Regions from separate parts of the Streptosporangium sp. NPDC051023 genome, predicted to be linked through region 1. Evidence: riboswitches for the same ligand, from Rfam matches in the RefSeq annotation. Region 1 holds a riboswitch; each other region holds the start of a gene.

Region 1 (11,509 bases):
TCGGCCGTGTTCGCCATCCCGCCGGGCTGCTCCCCTGACGGCTGGATCGGGGAGACCCTTCTCGGCTGAAGGCAGTCGCCTTTTCCCCGTTCTATGGTGAAACCGCACCCGGTTTTCGCCCCGTTGACACCGGGCCCGGCCTCCACCGGGCCCGCTACGACCGCTCACACCGCAGGGCCCGCCGGGCCTGCCCCGGCGGGCCCGCGCGTCCGGCTCCTCGCAGGCCGGTTCCCGCTCCTGCGCCACGGCGCCCGCACGCACGACGACGAGGATCCGATGTCAGAAGCAGAGTTTCCCCTCATGCAGTTCACGCGCGAAGGCATGGACCCGGTGGCCGAGCTCGGCCGCGTCCGTGCCGAACAGCCTGTCTGCCCGCTGCCCATGCCCGGCGGCTCGACCGCGTGGCTGGTCACCCGCTACGAGGACGTGCGTTCCGTCCTCGGCGACACCGGCAGGTTCAGCAACGACTTCGGCAACGTGACGGCGGCCGGGTCCGTCCAGGAGGACCCCGGCGGCCTCGGTTTTCGCGACCCGCCGGAGCACACCCGGCTGCGCAGACTGCTCACCCCGGAGTTCACCGTACGGCGGCTGCGCAGGCTCGAACCCCGCATCAGGGCCATCGTGGCCGAACACCTCGACGCGATGGAACGGGAGGGCTCCCCGTGCGACCTGGTGCGGTCCTTCGCTCTGCCCATCCCCTCGCTGGTGGTTTGCGAGCTGCTGGGCGTCCCCTACGCCGACCGGACCGACTTCCTACGCCTGAGCACCGACCGGTTCGACCTGTCCGCGGGCCCTGAGGCCTCGCTCCAGGCGGTCAACGACTCGCTGGCCTACCTGACGGACCTGGTCGCCAGACAACGCCGGGCCCCCGGCGACGGCCTGCTCGGCATGCTGCTGCGCGAGCACGGGGACGAGATCGGCGACCGCGAGCTGGCCGGCCTGGCCGACGGGCTGCTCACGGGCGGCCACGACACCAGCACGAGCATGCTCGCCCTGGGCACACTGTGGCTGTTGCGGAACCCGGAGCAGTTCCTCCTGGTCCGCGAAACCGACGACCACATCGACGCTCTGGTCGAGGAGTTGCTGCGCTACCTCACGGTCGTGCAGGTCGCCTTCCCCCGTTTCGCCCGCGAGAACCTGGTCCTGGCGGGACAGCCGATCTCCAAGGGAGACATGGTGCTGTGCTCGCTGACCGGGGCCAACCGTGACCCGGCGCTCGGCCGGGACATCGACAGCGTCGTCCCTGGCCGGGAGGGCCTCTCCCACCTCGCCTTCGGGCACGGCGTCCATCGATGCGTCGGCGCGCCGCTGGCTCAGATGGAGCTGCGCATCGCCTTCCCCGCCCTGCTGCGCCGATTCCCCGCCCTACGCCTCGCCGTACCGGCGGAAGAGGTCGCCTTCAGGAAGATCTCGATCGTCTACGGGGTTGACTCTCTACCCGTCGAGTGGTGATCGCGGCCGGGCCGGGGACGTGCCAGGGCGCAGTCGCCGCACATACCTCCGCCCGGCACACGGTAGTAGAGGCAGCAACTGCGCCTGGCGAAGGAGAGCCGTCCCCGCGTCGGCCCGGCCAGCTCACCGGTGCCTTCGAGCACCCCGAGGGAGAGCAGCCCGCGCCCCAGCGCGACCGCCCTGGCCGCCAGCTCTGGCCGCTGCCCGGCGATCGTGCCGAGCGTCCCGGCCAGGGCCGAGGCCGCGTTCCCCCACAGCAACGCGGGAGCGATCTTCGTGGTCTCCTGTACGGCCAGCGCCAGCGGCTCCAGCAGCCCGGTCACCACGTTGTGGTACAGCGGTTCCACGACCTGGCCCGGCTCGGCGATCTCCCACCCCGGCAGATGGGGAGTCCACAGAGGAAGCGGCCCGGTCGGCTCGGGGCGCCAGTGGACGCGCTCCGGAGTCAGGTCGACGAAGAGGTCGCAGACGACGGCCGCGCCGACGGCCGGTGACCACAACCTCGCGGCCAGGCCCTGAAACAGGATCGAGGCGGCGACCCTGGTCTCCGTCGTGTTCAGGCGTCCCCGGAAGTTCGCGATCATGGCCGTCAGCGCGCCCAGGTCGGTGAACAGAACGCCGAACGGCCGCCAGGCCTGGCCGGTCCGGTCTTCGGGGTCCGTCGAGACCGCAAAGTAGGCACCGATCGTGGACACCTCGGCCATGACGCCGGCGACCAGCCCTGCGGGTGCGGGCCGTGACGCCGGCCAGGCTCCCCTCGGGCCGCCCGGCGCGGGGGCGTCATGCCGAAGGGGCCACATGACGTTCACCATCCTCTCCGTGAGATCCGTCCCCGGGCCCGGCACGTGCCGGGCCCGGGGAGACCACTGTCCCGCTTACTGTCCCGCTTACTGTCCCGCTTTCCGTGTCCGCCCGCGCGTCGTGAACGCTCCCCTCCGCGTCCGCCCGCGCGTCGTGAGCGCTCCCCCACCGGCCGGGAGCCCGGTGAGGGCACAGCGAGGACACAGCGGCGGGCCCGGAGCTGTCCGCTAGCCGATCGCGCCGGTCACCTCGGCTCGAACCTCGCGGGCCGCGGCGACCAGGTTGTCCAGGGACGCACGCACCTCGAGCCACCCCCGGGTCTTCAGGCCACAGTCGGGGTTGACCCACAACCGCTCGGCCGCGATCCCGTCCAGCGCCTTGCGCAGCAGGGACGCGATCTCCTCGACACCCGGGACGCGCGGGGAGTGGATGTCGTAGACCCCAGGCCCGGCCTCCCTGGGATATCCCGCCTCCGCGAGCTCATGGGCGACCTGCATGTGCGAGCGGGCGGCCTCCAGGCTGATCACGTCGGCGTCCAGGTCGTCGATGGCGGCCAGGATCTCACCGAACTCGGCGTAGCACATGTGGGTGTGGATCTGGGTCCGCGCCTGTACTCCGCTCGTGGCCAGCCGGAAGGCCTCGGTGGCCCAGGCCAGGTAGGCGGCCCGGTCGGCGGCGCGCAGCGGCAGGGTCTCGCGCAGCGCGGGCTCGTCGACCTGGATGACGACGGTGCCCGCCGCCTCCAGGTCGGCGACCTCGTCGCGCAACGCCAGAGCCACCTGGCGGGCGGTGTCCGCCTGCGGCTGGTCGTCGCGGACGAAGGACCAGGCCAGCATGGTCACCGGCCCGGTGAGCATGCCCTTGACGGGACGCCCGGTCTGGGACTGGGCGTACGTCGTCCAGCGCAGCGTCATCGGCTCGGGCCTGGAGACGTCCCCGGCGAGGATCGGCGGCCGCACATAGCGGGTGCCGTAGGACTGCACCCAGCCGTGCTGGGTGGCCAGGTACCCGTTGAGCCGCTCGGCGAAGTACTGGACCATGTCGTTGCGCTCCGGCTCGCCGTGCACCAGCACGTCGATGCCCGCCGCCTCCTGGAAGACGAGGACCGAGCGGATCTCTGAGGCGATCCGCTCGTCGTAGGCGGCCTGGTCGATCCGCCCGGCCCGCAGATCCGCGCGGGCCGCCCGTAGCTCGGCGGTCTGTGGGAAGGAGCCGATGGTGGTCGTGGGCAGCGACGGCAGGCCAAGAGCGGCGCGCTGCGCTGCGGCCCGCTCGGGGTAGGGCTGGGGACGGCGCGTGTCCTGCGGGGTGACCGCGGCGCAGCGGGACCGTACGGCAGGATCGCGGGTGAGCGCGGAGGCCGCGCGCGAGGCGAGGTCGGCCCGGTTGGCCGCCAGCTGCCCGGCAACCGCGCCGGTGCCCTCGCTCAGCCCCCGGGCGAGAGTGGCGATCTCGGCCGTCTTCTGCCTGGCGAAGGCGAGCCAGCGGCCGACCTGCGGGTCGATCCCGTGCTCGAGCGCGGTGTCCAGCGGAACGTGCAGCAGCGAGCAGGAGGCCGCCACATCCACCCGGCCCGCCAAGCCGAGGAGGGTGGCGAGGGTGGACAGCGACCTGCCCAGGTCGTTGATCCACACGTTGCGGCCGTCCACGACCCCGGCGATCAGGCGCTTGCCCGGCAGCCCGCCCACCCGGGCCAGGTCGTCCAGGTTCGCCGCGGCCGGGCCGGTGAAGTCCAGCCCCAGGCCCTCGATCGGCGCCTCGGCCAGGACCGGCAGGGCCTCGCCGAGGCGGTCGAAGTAACTCGCGACGAGGATCTTCGGCCGGTCGGCGAGGGTGCCGAGCTCGCGGTAGGCGCGGGCGGCGGCCTCAAGCACGGTCCGGGGCCTGTCCTGGACCAGGGCGGGCTCGTCCAGCTGCACCCACTCGGCTCCGCCGGCCCGCAGGGCGGCGAGCACCTGCGCGTAGACGGGCAGCAGCCGGTCCAGCAGGGTGAGCGGGTCGAAGCCGGGGTCGGCGCCGGGCTCGGGCTTGGCCAGCAGCAGATAGGTGACCGGGCCGACGAGCACGGGACGCGCGGTGTGACCGAGCTCGACGGCCTCACGCAGTTCGCCGACGGGCTTGGTGAGGTCGGCGATGAAGACGGTATCCGGTCCCAGCTCGGGCACCAGGTAGTGGTAGTTGGTGTCGAACCACTTGGTCATCTCCAGCGGGGCGACGTCCCGGGTGCCACGCGCCATGGCGAAGTAGCCGTCCAGGGTGTCGGCCTCGATGGCGGCCCGGTGGCGTCCGGGGATGGCCCCGACCATGACGCTGGTGTCCAGCACATGGTCATACAGCGAGAAGTCCCCGGTGGGAACCTCCCGCACGCCCGCGTCCGCCAGCTGCCGCCAGTTGCCGCGGCGCAGCCTGGCCGCGACGTCGCGCAGCTCTTCGGCGGTGACGCGACCGGCCCAGTAGCCCTCGATCGCCTTCTTCAGCTCACGGTCCGGTCCCTGGCGCGGATAGCCGTGGACGGTGGCGATCGATGAGGGGGTGGCGGAAGTCTCAGCCACGAAACTCTCCTTCGCGAGTCATGGAGGACCCCGGTGCTCCCGAGAGGCGCGAAGGAACGGCTGACCGGCGGGCACGTCGTGCCCGCCCGCACCGCGACCCGCCCTCGAGGTCACCGAAGTCACCGCGTACGTGGTCGCGCGCGGGCAGTGGCAGGTCTTCGGACTCGCGGGCACGCCATGGCGTTCTTCGCGCCTTGGCATCTACTGGCCGTCGCTTCCCCGATCCGGTGTCCGGATCCAGTGCGTATGACGGCGGTCGTTCCCACTCACCGCTGCGGGGCAGTCCCGGAATTGGCGAGCTCGCGAGCCAAACAGGCGAGCGCTGCCGCACCGGGTTCCCTCTTACGACGCGCCTGCCTGGCGGGCAGGGCGAACCGACTGCGGGTCCAGCCTAGGCGCATTCCGCGCCCCGGGCGACAGGAACTCCGTGTGGCGGTGCCATACGAACCGACGCGAAGCCGTACGAAACGGCGCGAAATGGCCGGTGCCGTCCCGAAGGCGGCTCCTCCTCCCCGGCGGCGTCGAACCATCACGCGGCGGGATACGTGGTGAGAGCATGTTGAGGCATCGAGTTCTCACCGTTCTCCTGCTGCTGGCCGCGACCGTCGTGATCACCCCCGGTACGGCATGCGCCTGCAGTTGCGCTCCGCTGGGACCTGCGGAGCAGGTCGGCAGGGCAGCCGCCGTCTTCACCGGGACGGTGGTCTCCGCCCGCCCGGCCAAGGGCGATCCGCTCGGCCCCAGGCCGCCGATCATCTACACCTTCAGGGCCGACCAGGTCTACAAGGGCAGGGCCGACGCCGAGTACCAGGTGGCCACCAACGCCGACAGCGCGGCCTGTGGCTACGGCTTCACCGTCGGTTCCCGTTACCTGGTCCTCGCCTCGGATGAGAAGACGGGCCTGTTCGACACCGACCCGGGCGTCCCGCTGCACACGGCGTTGTGCGACGGCAACCTGGCGGTCCGCGCCGGTGAGGGGCCGTTGCACGCGCAGGACGCGATCCAGAACGGGGAGCCGCTCTCCGCCGGACTCCTGTCCGCGCTCGGTACGGCCACCCGTCCCCGCCCCACCTCCTCTCCCGCCGCGACCCCCGTCTCCTCCCCCTCCGCGGCGATCTCCCCGTGGCTCTACGCGGTCGGAGCGGCGGCGCTCCTCGCTCTCGCCTTCGCCGGATGGCGGCTGTCCGGGAAACGCCGGATGTGAGGTTCCGTTCTCCGGCCGCCGAGTACGGCACAGCGCGCGGCCGGAGGAGTGCCGGCGGAACCCCCGGCTCCCGGATGTCAAGATCGGCCAGATACGCTCGAAGCCTGCCGGCACGAGGAGTCTGCGATGGCCCCCCATTGATCGCGGCCTTCGTCCCGATCTGGGTGCTGACGTTGCTCGGCTTCGTCGCCGGGCGGTTCCGGCTGCTGGGCGCGGAGGCCGACCGGGTTCTCGGTGGGTTCGTCTTCCATCTCGCGATGCCGGCCGCGCTGTTCTCCATCCTCAGCAGGACCCGGCTGTCGTTCAGCGGGCCCGCGCTGGGCGCCTTCGCCGCCAGCACCGTCGTGACCATGGCCCTGGGCTTCGCGCTGAGCCGCCACGTTCTCGGCAGGAAGCCCGGCGAGGCCACGATCGGCGCGATGGCCGCGGGCTACGTGAACTCCGCCAATCTCGGCATCCCGGTCACGCTGCAGGTGCTCGGCGACGCCACCTTCCTGACCGGGGTCCTGCTCTTCCAGCTTCTGGTGATCACTCCGGTCGTGCTCGTGGCCTTGGACCGGAGCGCGGAGCGCGGGCTCAGGCCCGCCCGGCTGGCGAGCCTGCCGCTGCGCAACCCGGTGATCCTCGGCCTGGCCGCGGGTGTGCTCTGCTCCGTGCTCGGCTGGCGCCCGCCACCGTTGATCGCCGAACCGCTGGCCCTGCTCGGCGGCGCGGCCGTACCCGCCGCGCTGGTCGCGCTCGGCCTCTCGCTGACCGTGCGCGGCCCCGACCTGACGGGCGAACGGACCGAGGTGCTCGCGCTGTCGGCCATGAAACTGCTGGCCCAGCCGCTGCTGGCCTACCTGTTCGGGCTGCTGGCGCGGCTGAGCCGCGCCGAACTGCTCGCGGTGGTCGTCTGCGCGGCCTTGCCGACCGCGCAGAACGCCTACGTCTACGCCCGCGAGTACGGCCAGGCCGACTCGGTCGCCCGCGGAACCGTGATCACCGGCACCGCGCTGTCGATGCTCACCCTTGCGGCGATCGGCTGGCTGCTGGGGTAAGCGGCGCCTTGGCCATGGCGAGCGATTCACGAACCGGTCACCCGGCCGGTGTGTGTCGCGGCCAGCAGGGCCAGTACGCCGAGGAGCAGGATCCCGGCCAGGCCGTACATCAGCGCACCGAAGCCGCCCGTGATGAAGGCCGTGGCGAGTTGCGGGCCGAGGCTCCCGCCGAGGAACAGGGAGAAGGTGAACAGGGCCAGCGCCGTACCGCGCGCCTGCCCGGCGATCACGCCGATGTTCTCGTTCAGCGCGGGGGCGCCCGCGGCGACGCCGAGCACGTAGACGGCCAGGAGCAGGGCGAGGCCGACCAGGCCAGGGCGGATCACCGCGACGGCGGCGAGTGCGAGGGCCGCGAGCGCGAGCAGGTACGCCGCGCGCCGGGAGGCGGCGATCCTGCCGAGCAGCGGCGTCAGCAGCGGAACGACGATCATGGACGGCAGGCCGCTGATTCGCAGGGCCATCAGCGCGTCGGGGGAACCAGCGACGCCCACGGGACCGCCGAGCTGCAGTCCGGTGTACACCGCGACGAACGTGGCCAGGATGGTGACCGTCGCGGCGTAGCGGAGCAGCAGCGCGGGAGTCGCCAGCAGGGCGGGCACCGCGCGGTAGGCGGACAGGAACGAACCGGAGAGCTCGCGCGAGGGGTCGGGCAGCATCACCGCGGCCGCGGCGACGGCAGCCACCGCGAACGCCACAGCGGAGATCAGGAAGATGCCGCGCCAGCCCACAATCGGGCCCAGCGCCTGAGCCACGACCTGGAACAGCACGGCCGCGGCCAGGAACCCGCTCGTCACGGTGGCCAGCGCGACCATCCGGTGGCGCGGCTCGATCCGCTCCGCCATGTAGGCCATCGCGGCGGGCGGGAAGATCGCCACGGTGACCCCCTGCAGCACCCGGAACGCGATCGCGATCTCGGGTCCCGGGGCCACGGCGACCAGGGCCGTGGCCACCGCCGCGATCGGCAGGCCGAGGCAGATCAGGCGCTTACGCCCGTACCGGTCGGAGAGCGGGCCGAACAGCAGGAACCCGGCGGCGTATCCGACGCCGAACGCGGTCACGAGCCAGGTGAGACCGCTCTGCGGGGTCTGCCATCCGGCCGCCATGCCGTGCAGCAGCGGGATCACCACATAGAGCTGACCGCTGGACAGCACGGCGGTCAGTGTGAAGACCGCGAGGGTGCGCCAGAGCGGCGCGCGCCTCTGGGGAAGGGCCTGTGGGAGAGAGGCAGGGGGTGCCGTGAGAGACGGCGCGGGGGAGATGTCGCTCATGGCAGGACCGTAACCAACTATCTAGTTGGAAGTCAACCAACCGGTTGGTAGAGACAACCAACTGGTTGGTCCACTACACTTGCGCCATGTCGAAGGAAGCCACGAGGGACGCGCTCCTCACCGCCGCCCGCAGCGAATTCGCCGCCTACGGGATCGCCGGCGCCAGGGTTGACCGGATCGCCGAGCGCGCCGGGGTCAACAAGGAGCGCATCTACGGATACTTCGGCAGCAAGGAGAAGCTGTTCGACCAGGTGATGGAGTCCGTCCTCGACGAGATGGCCGAGGTCGTCGCCATGCCCGGCGACGACCCCATCGACTACGTCGGCAAGATCCACGACTTCTACCTCGCCAACCCCGAGCTGACCCGGCTGCTGATGTGGGAGTCGCTGCACTATCGCGAGGACGCCCTGGAAGGACAGCACCGGCGGATCGCCCGATGCGCAGCGAAGGCCGAGTCGCTCGCCGCGGGCCTGGGACGCGAACCGTCCCCCGAGGTCTCACGCACGATGATGACCCTGATCGGGCTGGCCGCATGGCCGATGGTCATGCCCAGGCTCGGCCGCATCGTCGTGGGTGAGGAGTTCGGCACCGAGGAGGGGCACCGGCGGATGCGCGAGCACCTGGTCGACTTCGTGCGCACCGCCCTGAACCACGCCCCGCCCGGCGCCGCCGACGGTGAAACCAGGGAGAACACCGACGGTGAACCCGGCGGGAACGCCGAACCCGTCTCGGGCCGGGGCACGGCGCGCGAGGTGTGACAGGGCCCGCTCCGATCGGCCTCCTCCACGGGTCAGTCTCCGGTATGGCGGCGCCCGTCGACGGTGACCATCGGGGGGCGTTCGGCGACGGCCACGTCGCGCACGGTCACCTGGTGCCCGTCCGCGCCCCTGCGGAACTGGGCGAGACGGGGAGAGGGCGTGTGCAGCGAGACCATCTTGTTGTGGCGTTCGAGGCGCGACCACGAGGTCTGCAGGATCTGGGCGGCCATCCCGCCGAGCGCCTCCGTCGACTGGTGGGAGTGGACACGGCGGCCCAGGTCGACCTGGGCGAGGGAGTCGAGCCCGACGAGCTCGAGCAGGTCGACCAGCAGAGCCAGCTCGACCCCGTAACCGGTGACGAAGGGGATCCGCTCCAGCACGGAGCGCCGTCCGGCGTACTCACCGGCGAGGGGCTGCACGAACCCGGCGAGCTGTGGCCAGTGCAGGTTGAGCAGGGGCCGCGCGACCAGCTCGGTGACCCGCCCTCCCCCGCTCTGCACGTTCTGCAGCGGCCGGTCGTAGCAGCCCTTGACGTAGACCACGCCGGAGTCGTCGAGCAGCGGGCCGAGCAGCCCGGTCACGAACGAGGTGCGGAACTCGCGCAGGTCCGCGTCGACGAAGACCAGCAGGTCGCCGGAGGTCACCGCGAGGGACTTCCACAGCGCCTCCCCCTTGCCGTCCAGCGGTTTCAGGTCCGGCAGGATCTCGTCCTGCGCGACCACCCTCGCTCCGGCCTGCGCGGCGCGCGCGGCGGTCTCGTCGACGGATCGGGAGTCGATGACCACGATCTCGTCGACGAGCGGGGCCTCCTCCATCAGGTCGCGCCGGATCGCCGCGACGATCTCCCCGACCGTCTCCGCCTCGTCGCGTGCCGGCAGCACGACGCTGATCGTGCTGTTTCCCTTGGCCCGCAGCAACCACGGCAACGGCCAGTCATCCGACGACGAGGTGCGCCTGCCCAGCCATGCCTCCACTTCAGGCAGCACAGCCCATCCTTCCCCGCACCTCGGAAATCACGGGTATCACCCTATGCGGCTCTGATTCTCGGCGAGTACGGGCTCTCGTACCCGTCACGTAGTGGGAAGATCGGCTCAAAGCAGCGAGGAGGGGCGGGTATGGACCCGGTGGCCGTGATGAGGGCGGCGCGCACCGTCCGTGACGAGCTGGACCGCATGCCCGGCGACACCTCGGCGGAGCTTCGCGACCGGCTCGACCTGCTGCTCGCCGAGGAAGGTGGACAGCCGCCCGGCCCGCTGGCCGAGGCCGTCACCTCGCTTCTGTCCCAGTACGGCCCCGCGTGGGAGCGGTTCTGCCTGCTGCTCGGCCAGGAGGGGCCCGCCCCTGGCGAGCTCACGCCGGAGCGGTCCGCCCCTGCCGAGCGTGCGCCGGAGCGCGGCCCCTCGGTGATCGGCAGGCTGACCGGGGCCTTCCGGAGGCGGCGTAGGGAGGGCGGGGAGCGTCCCGCGGCCTCGGGCGGCCAGGAGCCGCGGCTCCTGCCGCTCGTCGAGGCACCCGGCGAGGTCGTCGCGGGCTGGGGCGCCGAGGTCGAGGTCGGCCTGACGGCGGAGGAGGCGTCCGGTGGCCAGGCCGCGCCGTACGCCGCTCACGAGCCCGTCGACCTGAACATCCAGATCATCGCCGAGGGGTTCGAGGCGCCGGGCGGGTGGCGGGTGCGGCTGCGCGTGGACGAGGCCTCGCCGTACCCCAGGGCGCAGGTCGGCCTGGTCGCCCTGGCACAGGAGCAGCCGGTCACCGCCAGGCAGATCCAGGTGATCCACGCGGTGCGCGGCCAGGTGACCGGCTTCGGCGTGCGCGCGCTCGCGGTCCTCGACTCCCCCGGCCTGCTCGGCCAGGAGAACGCCCCGCATCCGGTCGCGGGCACCCCGGTACGGCTGGCGGGCACCGGGGAGGCGCCGGACGTCACGGCGGTCGTCGTGCACGGCGACCGGCCGGGGCGGCTGTGGTGGGCCTACCAGTCTCCGCACTTCGTCACCCCCGACCAGGCGGAGGCCTGCGAGCTCGGCATGCGGGTCTCGGAGTTCGGGCGACGCCTGGCCGAGCAGTCCCTCCCCCTCGAGGAGGTGGGAGGGCAGGTCACGGCGCGGATACCCGCGGGCTTCTGGGAGCTGCTGAACGCGGTCGCGGGGCGAATCGCCCCGCGGCGCCCGAGCGTGCTGATCCTGTCCCAGGAACCGCACGTCCCGTGGGAGCTGGCCACGCTGGAGCATCCGTTCGACCGGTCCCTGCCCGGCTTCCTGAACTGCCAGACGGTGATGGGGCGCTGGCCGCTCGGCGGGCGCCGTCCCGAGCTGCCGCCGCCCGTGCGGGCGGGCGGCTCCGGCATGGCGGTCGTGTACGGCGGGCCGCACCCGCACCCGCTGGTCTCCGCCTTCGGCGCCAGGCAGGTGAGCCCCGCGCTGGGCGACGTCCTGGC
Region 2 (3,273 bases), on a different contig from region 1:
GGGCCGTCACCGCGGCCGTGGTCTCTTCGATGCCTACGCAGTCCAGGCTCCTGCCGTCCAGGTCGACCCGGTAGCCGGTGGCGGTGGCGACCACGTCCGCGACCCGCCCCTTCGGGCGACCGCAGCGCCGCTCGCAGCCCGCCCAGTGCACGGGGAGCGTACCGGTGCGTGGGAAGGAGGTTATTGCCAGGGTCGCGTCGGCCCGCACGTCGGCCAGAGACTTGGCGCAGCCGGGACGTCCCGTGCAGGCTGTCACGCTTGTCCACGGCGAGGCGGGGTCCACGACCAGCTCCGCGTCCGTGAGCAGGGCGGCGGCCCTGGCGGCCTCCGCGCGGGTCAGGCCGGGCAGGACCACGCCGCGCCACGGCGTCAGCCGTACCTCTCCGGAGGAGGCCAGGTCCGCGAGCAGCTCCGCCTGGGCCGAGGTCAGCCGCCCCAGCGGCACCGTGACCCCAAGCGTGACCCGGCCTCCCGGCTGCTCGATGATCCCCACCGGTTCCCGCCCCGCGAGCGCCTCCGCGGGTGCCTCTGCGGATGTTTCTGCGGGTGTCTCCGTGGACGGCGTCGGCACCGGGGCCGCCCGCCCGAGTTCCAGGGCGGAGCCGACCCGTTCCGCGACCCGTTCCGCGCAGCCGGGCAGCTCGCGGATCCGCCAGGCACGAGCCTGCGCGACCTCCGGTTCCGCCAGGAACGCCTCGGCGGCGGCGAGCAGAGCGGCCACCGCGGAGCCGACCGGCACGCGCAGGCCGCTGTCGGCGCCCGCGAGGATCAGCGCGGCCTGCCCGGGGCCGACCGGCAGGATCCCGGCGTCGGGGTCCAGCCAGGCCACGTCGCCCCGCCCGTCGTCGAGGGCGAACAGGAAACGCCCCGGCAGCCCGGCGAGGGCGGGCGTGCCGCACAGCCGCAGGTCGAGCTCGGAGACCAGCGGGCTCACGTCGAGCAGGCTCCGGGTGTCGCAGCCGGTCAGCGGCGAGGCGAGGATGTTGCGGATCCGCTCGTGGGTGGCCGAGGGCAGCAGCCCGGCGCCCGCCATGCGGGCCGCGAAGCCGCCCTCCCCGCCGAGCCCGCGTACCTGCGCGTTCGCGCGGGAGGTCAGCTCGATGACGCCGCTCCCGCAGGCCGAGGCGGCGTCGGCGAGCTCGCGGAGCTGGGAGGCCGTCAGCCGCCCTCCGGGGACCCTGACCCGTGCCAGGCCGCCGTCGGCGGCGGCGTGCACCTGCAGTGCCCCCGGACACGCGTCAGGCCGCGATCGTCCGGAAAAGTCGCCAATGACCACGCTGAGGATGGTAACGCCAGTTTCTTGCATGGAACCTCGCTGCCGTAGTCTCATCGTTGGCGACGGCAAAGGGAGGAAGCCGGTGTGAATCCGGCGCGGTCCCGCCACTGTAACCGGGGAGCGAACCCCATCCAGGCCACTGCCCGGCGACGGGCGGGAAGGCTGGGGGGAGCACCGATCCGGGAGCCAGGAGACTCCAGCCGTCGTAGCCGACGACGACCCGGGGCGAGGACCCCGAGGGAGGAAGCCTCCGTGCGCTGTTCGCCGTTCCCCCGCCAGCCTTCCGTGCCCGCTGTCCCCGGGGGCCGTGCCCTCCTGTCCGCCGTGGAGCGTGACGCATGATCCTCCTGCTCTCCACCTCGGACACCGACCTGCTCAGCGCCCGCGCGAGCGGCGCCGACTACCGCCTCGGCAACCCCGCCAGGCTCACGGCGGCGGACCTGCCGCCCCTGGTTGAGGGCGCGGACCTGATTGTGGTCCGGCTGCTCGGCGGGCGCCGCGCCTGGGAGGAGGGCCTGGACGCCCTGCTCGCCGGACCGGTGCCCGTCGTCGTGCTCGGCGGCGAGCAGGCGCCGGACGCCGAGCTGATGGAGCTGTCGACCGTGCCGGGCGGGGTGTGCGCCGAGGCGCACGCCTACCTCGCCCACGGCGGACCGGCCAACCTCGTCGAGCTCGGCCACTTCCTCTCGGACACCCTGCTGCTGACCGGGCACGGTTTCGCCGCCCCCGCCCCGACCCCCGCCTGGGGCGTGCTCGAGCGCCCGGCACGCAGCCAGGAGGGCCCCGTCGTCGGGGTGCTCTACTACCGCGCCCACCACGTCGCGGGCAACACCGCCTTCGTCGAGACCCTCTGCTCGGCGATCGAGGACGCGGGCGCCCGCGCGCTGCCCGTCTACTGCGCCTCCCTGCGCAGCGCCGAGCCCGGCCTGCTGGAGCTCCTGCGCACGGTCGACGCCCTGGTGGTGACCGTGCTCGCCGCAGGCGGCACCCGCCCCGCGACCGCCTCGGCGGGCGGCGACGACGAGGCCTGGGATGTCGGCGCGCTCGCCGAGCTGGACGTCCCGATCCTGCAGGGCCTGTGCCTGACCGGCAGCAGGGCCTCCTGGGAGGAGAACGACGACGGCCTCTCCCCGCTCGACGCGGCGACCCAGGTCGCGATCCCCGAGTTCGACGGGCGGATCATCACGGTGCCCTTCTCCTTCAAGGAGATCGACGGGGACGGGCTGACCGTTTACGCCGCCGACCCGGAGCGCGCCGCGCGGGTGGCGGGCATCGCCGTACGGCACGCCGTGCTCAGGCACGTCCCGCCCGCGGAGCGGCGGATCGTGCTGATGCTGTCCGCCTACCCCACCAAGCACTCCAGGATCGGCAACGCCGTCGGCCTCGACACCCCGGCGAGCCTGGTGCGGCTGCTGGCCGCGATGCGCGAGCGGGGCTACGACATCGGCGCGGAGGGCGAGCTGCCCGGCGTGACCGAGCAGGACGGCGACGCGCTGATCCACGCGCTGATCGCCGCGGGCGGCCAGGACCCCGAATGGCTCACCGAGGAGCAGCTCGCGGGCAATCCGGTGCGCATCGCGGCGGGCCGGTACGCCGAGTGGTACGCCACGCTCCCCGAGGACCTGCGCTCCGGCATGGAGGAGCACTGGGGGCCCGCGCCCGGCGAGCTGTTCGTCGACACCTCCCAGGACCCGGACGGCGAGATCGTGCTGGCCGCGCTGCGCGCGGGCAATGTGGTGGTCATGGTGCAGCCGCCCCGCGGGTTCGGCGAGAACCCCATCGCGATCTACCACGACCCCGACCTGCCGCCCAGCCACCACTACCTGGCGGCCTACCGCTGGCTGGCCGACGGCTTCGGCGCGCACGCCGTGGTGCACGTGGGCAAGCACGGCAACCTGGAGTGGCTGCCGGGCAAGTCGGCGGGCCTTTCCGCCTCCTGCGGCCCGGACGCCGCGCTGGGGGACCTGCCGCTGATCTATCCGTTCCTGGTCAACGAC
Region 3 (3,273 bases), on a different contig from region 1:
TGGCGTAAGCGGCGAGCGCGATCTCCTCGGAGATCCGGGTGGACAACTCCAGCGCCCGTGGCGAGTCGAACGGCAGCCGCAGCGCGAAGAAAACGTCCGCCATGCCCATTACGCCCAGCCCGATGGGCCGCCATCGCTCGTTGGCCGCGCGGGCCTCGGGGGTCGGGTAGAAGCCCAGGTCGATGGTTCTGTCCAGGAAGCGCACCGCGGTGCGGACGGTCCGGCGCAACCGTGCCCAGTCGACCTCTTGGCCGTCCTCCCCCGAGCCGAGGTGGGCGGCCAGGTTGATCGAGCCGAGGTTGCAGACGGCGGTCTCCGCGTCGCTGGTGACCTCCAGGATCTCGGTGCAGAGGTTCGACAGGTGGATGACGTTCTCCGGGCGGGCCGTCTGGTTGGAGGTCCGGTTCGCGGCGTCCTTGAAGGTCATCCAGCCGTTTCCGGTCTGGGCGAGCGTGCGCATCATGCGGCCGTACAGGGCGCGGGCCTGGATCCGCTTGACGAACCGGCCCTCGGCCTCCGCCGCCCGGTAGGCCTCGTCGAACGCGGCGCCGTACAGGTCGGTGAGGTGCGGGACCTCCTTGGGGTCGAACAGCGACCACGTCTCGTCGGCCTCGACGCGGCGCATGAACTCGTCGGGGATCCAGTTGGCCAGGTTCAGGTTGTGCGTACGGCGAGCCTCCTCGCCGGTGTTGTCACGAAGCTCGAGGAACTCCTCGATGTCGGCGTGCCAGGGCTCCAGGTAGACGCAGGCGGCGCCCTTGCGGCGACCTCCCTGGTTGACCGCGGCGACGCTGGAGTCCAGCGTGCGCAGCCACGGCACGATGCCGTTGGAGTGGCCGTTCGTGCCGCGGATCAGCGAGCCCCTCGATCGGACCCGGGTCCACGCGATGCCGATGCCCCCCGCGTACTTGGAAAGGCGGGCCACCTGGCCGTAGCGCTCGTAGATGGCCTCGAGCTCGTCCCTGGGCGAGTCGAGCAGGAAGCAGGACGACAGCTGGGGCCTGCGCGACCCCGAGTTGAACAGGGTGGGCGAGCTGGGCAGATAGGACAGGGTGGTCATGAGCGCGTACAGCTCGGCGGCCTCCTCGACCGTCTCCGACAGGCCACAGGCCACGCGCAGGAAGAAGTGCTGCGGGCGCTCCAGGACCTTACGGGTCCGCGGGTGGCGCAGCAGGTAACGGTCGTAGACGGTGCGCAGCCCGAAGTACTCGAACCGGTCGTCGGCGTCCGGCGCGACCAGTGCGTCGAGCGCGGCGGCGTTGGCGGCGACGAAGTCGGCCAGCCGGTCCTGGAGGAGCCCGGCCCCGTGGGTCGCGGCGATCGACTCGGAGAAGGTCCCGACCCCGTGCTCCGCCGCCTCGTCGGCGATCAGCTCGGCCAGCAGCCGGGCGGCGACCCTGGAGTTCTCCGGATCGGTGATCACCCGGGCGGCCGCCTCCTCGATGGCCAGCCTGCGGTCCGCCCGCTCGTGCCCGGTCTCCTCAGCGGCGTCGACCAAGGTCTGTGTCACGTCCACCCCTCGCGCTCATAAATCCCCGTACGGCTCCCGCCGGAGGGCGCGCGTCCGCGGACGGTTTCCGGGCACGCCGGACCGCCTCGCTCCGCGGACCCTCCCTCGAGGCCCTGGACAGTCTCCGTGGTCGAGCGCGCCTCGCCTCGCACGCCCGAGGTCGCTCGACGCGTCCCCGGAGCCGGGCTCGGCCCCTCTCCCACACGTCACCGGCAGGTCTTCGGACTCACGGGCGTCCATCACACGCCTACCGACCGCCGCTTCCCAGGCATGGCTCACCCAGTGCTCATGACGGTTTTCGTTCCCGTTCACCGCTGCGGGGCAGTCCCGGACTCACACCGGGTTCCCTCTTGCCTCGCCCTCTCGGGGCGAACCAGCAACGAGGAGGATCCTACATCTAGTGCCGTCTGACGCAACCACCCCAACAACTTGTGTCGAAGGAGCTCAGTAGTCCCAGTTCGCCGAGCACTCCCCGGGCGCGGCGGGTCTCGGTGACGAGCCACTGACGAAAGTCGTCCCCGCTCAGGCAGGCCCGGTTCCAGCCGTTGGCGGCGCACACGGCCTGCCATCGGGGCGAGGCGTCGATCCGGCCACACAGGGCGGCGACCTCGTCCCGGTCCTGAGGGCTCATGCCGCGGGGACCGAACACGCCGCACCAGTCGGCGTACTTGACGCGGACCTCTCGCTCCATCAGCGTCGGCGCGTCGATGCCGTCGATCCGCTCACCGGAGGAGACCGCGAGCGGCAGCAGGCGGCCCACGGCGATCTCCGGCAGGAGGGAGCCGGCCGACCCGAGGAGCGCGGCCACGCGGCCCTCGCCGAGCGCTTCGACGGCCTCGGCGTCGGTGGGGTAGCCCGCGTAGTCCAGCAGCCTGACATCCACCCCGAGGCATTTGCCGATCATGCCGTAGAGCACGTGGTCGGAGCCGCCGTCCACCCCGCCGCCGACCGTTAGCTCCGCCGGATTGCGGCGGAGCACCGCGGCGAAGTCCTCAAAGGTCCGCAACAGGGAGTTGGGGGCGACCACCAGGACCGCCCAATCACCGGCCAGCCTGGCCAGCGGGGTGGTTGCCGCCAGCACGGAGGCGACGTCCGCGGTCTCGGCGCCCGCCAGCATCGGCACGCCGGTCAGGAGCACCGTGCCCCCGCGGGTGAACGGGCCTCCGGCGGCGCCGAACGCGGTCAGCGTGGCCGTGTCGACGCCGCCGGGGCGGTTGCTCACCTCGGCCGCCCCCACCAGTCCGTCCTCGGTCAGGATCGTGGCCAGCGCGCGGGCGGCCTGGTCCCATCCCCGCCCGCGGGCGGCGGGCGCGACGATGGTCAGCCGACCGGCGGGCGCGGCGCCGGAACCGTTCGCCCCGCCACAGCCGCCGGCGACCATGACCCCCAGAGCGAGCGCGAAGAACCGCCTACGGCGCATAAGCGTCCCCTGCCTCTTTGCGACGCCTGACGGCGTCGCGGGCTTGGGCGCTTTCTGGCCGGTGTCTTCCCTCGTCGTTCGGTCGCCGCGCTCCCTCTCTCCTCAGTCCAGACACCGGCGCGCCCAAGCCACAACCGGTCCCACCACCGCATTGGGCTGCTACCTGACCGGCGATCACTGGCCGATCCAGGAAACACCCCCAGACCCCTCAATACCCCACGTTACAGATATGTCACTTTCTGCAATATATTCAGGGCGTCATGCGGCAGGGACGCACCGCGTTCACTCCACGGTGACGCTCTTGGCGAGGTTGCGGGGCTTGTCCACGTCACGCTCAAGCGCG

The links. Region 1 has a riboswitch for cobalamin ahead of metE (5-methyltetrahydropteroyltriglutamate--homocysteine S-methyltransferase). Riboswitches for the same ligand answer to the same signal wherever they lie in the genome.
Region 2: it holds a riboswitch for cobalamin, as region 1 does, so the genes downstream of both, cobN (cobaltochelatase subunit CobN) here and metE (5-methyltetrahydropteroyltriglutamate--homocysteine S-methyltransferase) in region 1, are expected to answer to the same signal.
Region 3: it holds a riboswitch for cobalamin, as region 1 does, so the genes downstream of both, AB0395_RS14145 (ribonucleoside-diphosphate reductase subunit alpha) here and metE (5-methyltetrahydropteroyltriglutamate--homocysteine S-methyltransferase) in region 1, are expected to answer to the same signal.

The regions. Positions count from the first base shown of each region.
Region 1 covers NZ_JBFBCE010000086.1:23,024-34,532, forward strand. The annotation lists gene AB0395_RS38305 (Dyp-type peroxidase) at 1-69, shown strand, start outside; gene AB0395_RS38310 (cytochrome P450) at 301-1,452, shown strand; gene AB0395_RS38315 ((2Fe-2S)-binding protein) at 1,419-2,252, opposite strand; gene metE (5-methyltetrahydropteroyltriglutamate--homocysteine S-methyltransferase) at 2,481-4,805, opposite strand; cobalamin riboswitch at 4,958-5,150, opposite strand; gene AB0395_RS38325 (hypothetical protein) at 5,362-6,009, shown strand; gene AB0395_RS38330 (AEC family transporter) at 6,147-7,049, shown strand; gene AB0395_RS38335 (MFS transporter) at 7,076-8,317, opposite strand; gene AB0395_RS38340 (TetR family transcriptional regulator) at 8,404-9,075, shown strand; gene AB0395_RS38345 (glucosyl-3-phosphoglycerate synthase) at 9,108-10,061, opposite strand; gene AB0395_RS38350 (hypothetical protein) at 10,191-11,509, shown strand, end outside.
Region 2 covers NZ_JBFBCE010000046.1:14,589-17,861, reverse strand. The annotation lists gene cobG (precorrin-3B synthase) at 1-1,276, opposite strand, end outside; cobalamin riboswitch at 1,300-1,492, shown strand; gene cobN (cobaltochelatase subunit CobN) at 1,615-3,273, shown strand, end outside.
Region 3 covers NZ_JBFBCE010000017.1:124,703-127,975, reverse strand. The annotation lists gene AB0395_RS14145 (ribonucleoside-diphosphate reductase subunit alpha) at 1-1,510, opposite strand, end outside; cobalamin riboswitch at 1,704-1,903, opposite strand; gene AB0395_RS14140 (tripartite tricarboxylate transporter substrate-binding protein) at 1,908-2,930, opposite strand; gene glmS (glutamine--fructose-6-phosphate transaminase (isomerizing)) at 3,213-3,273, opposite strand, start outside.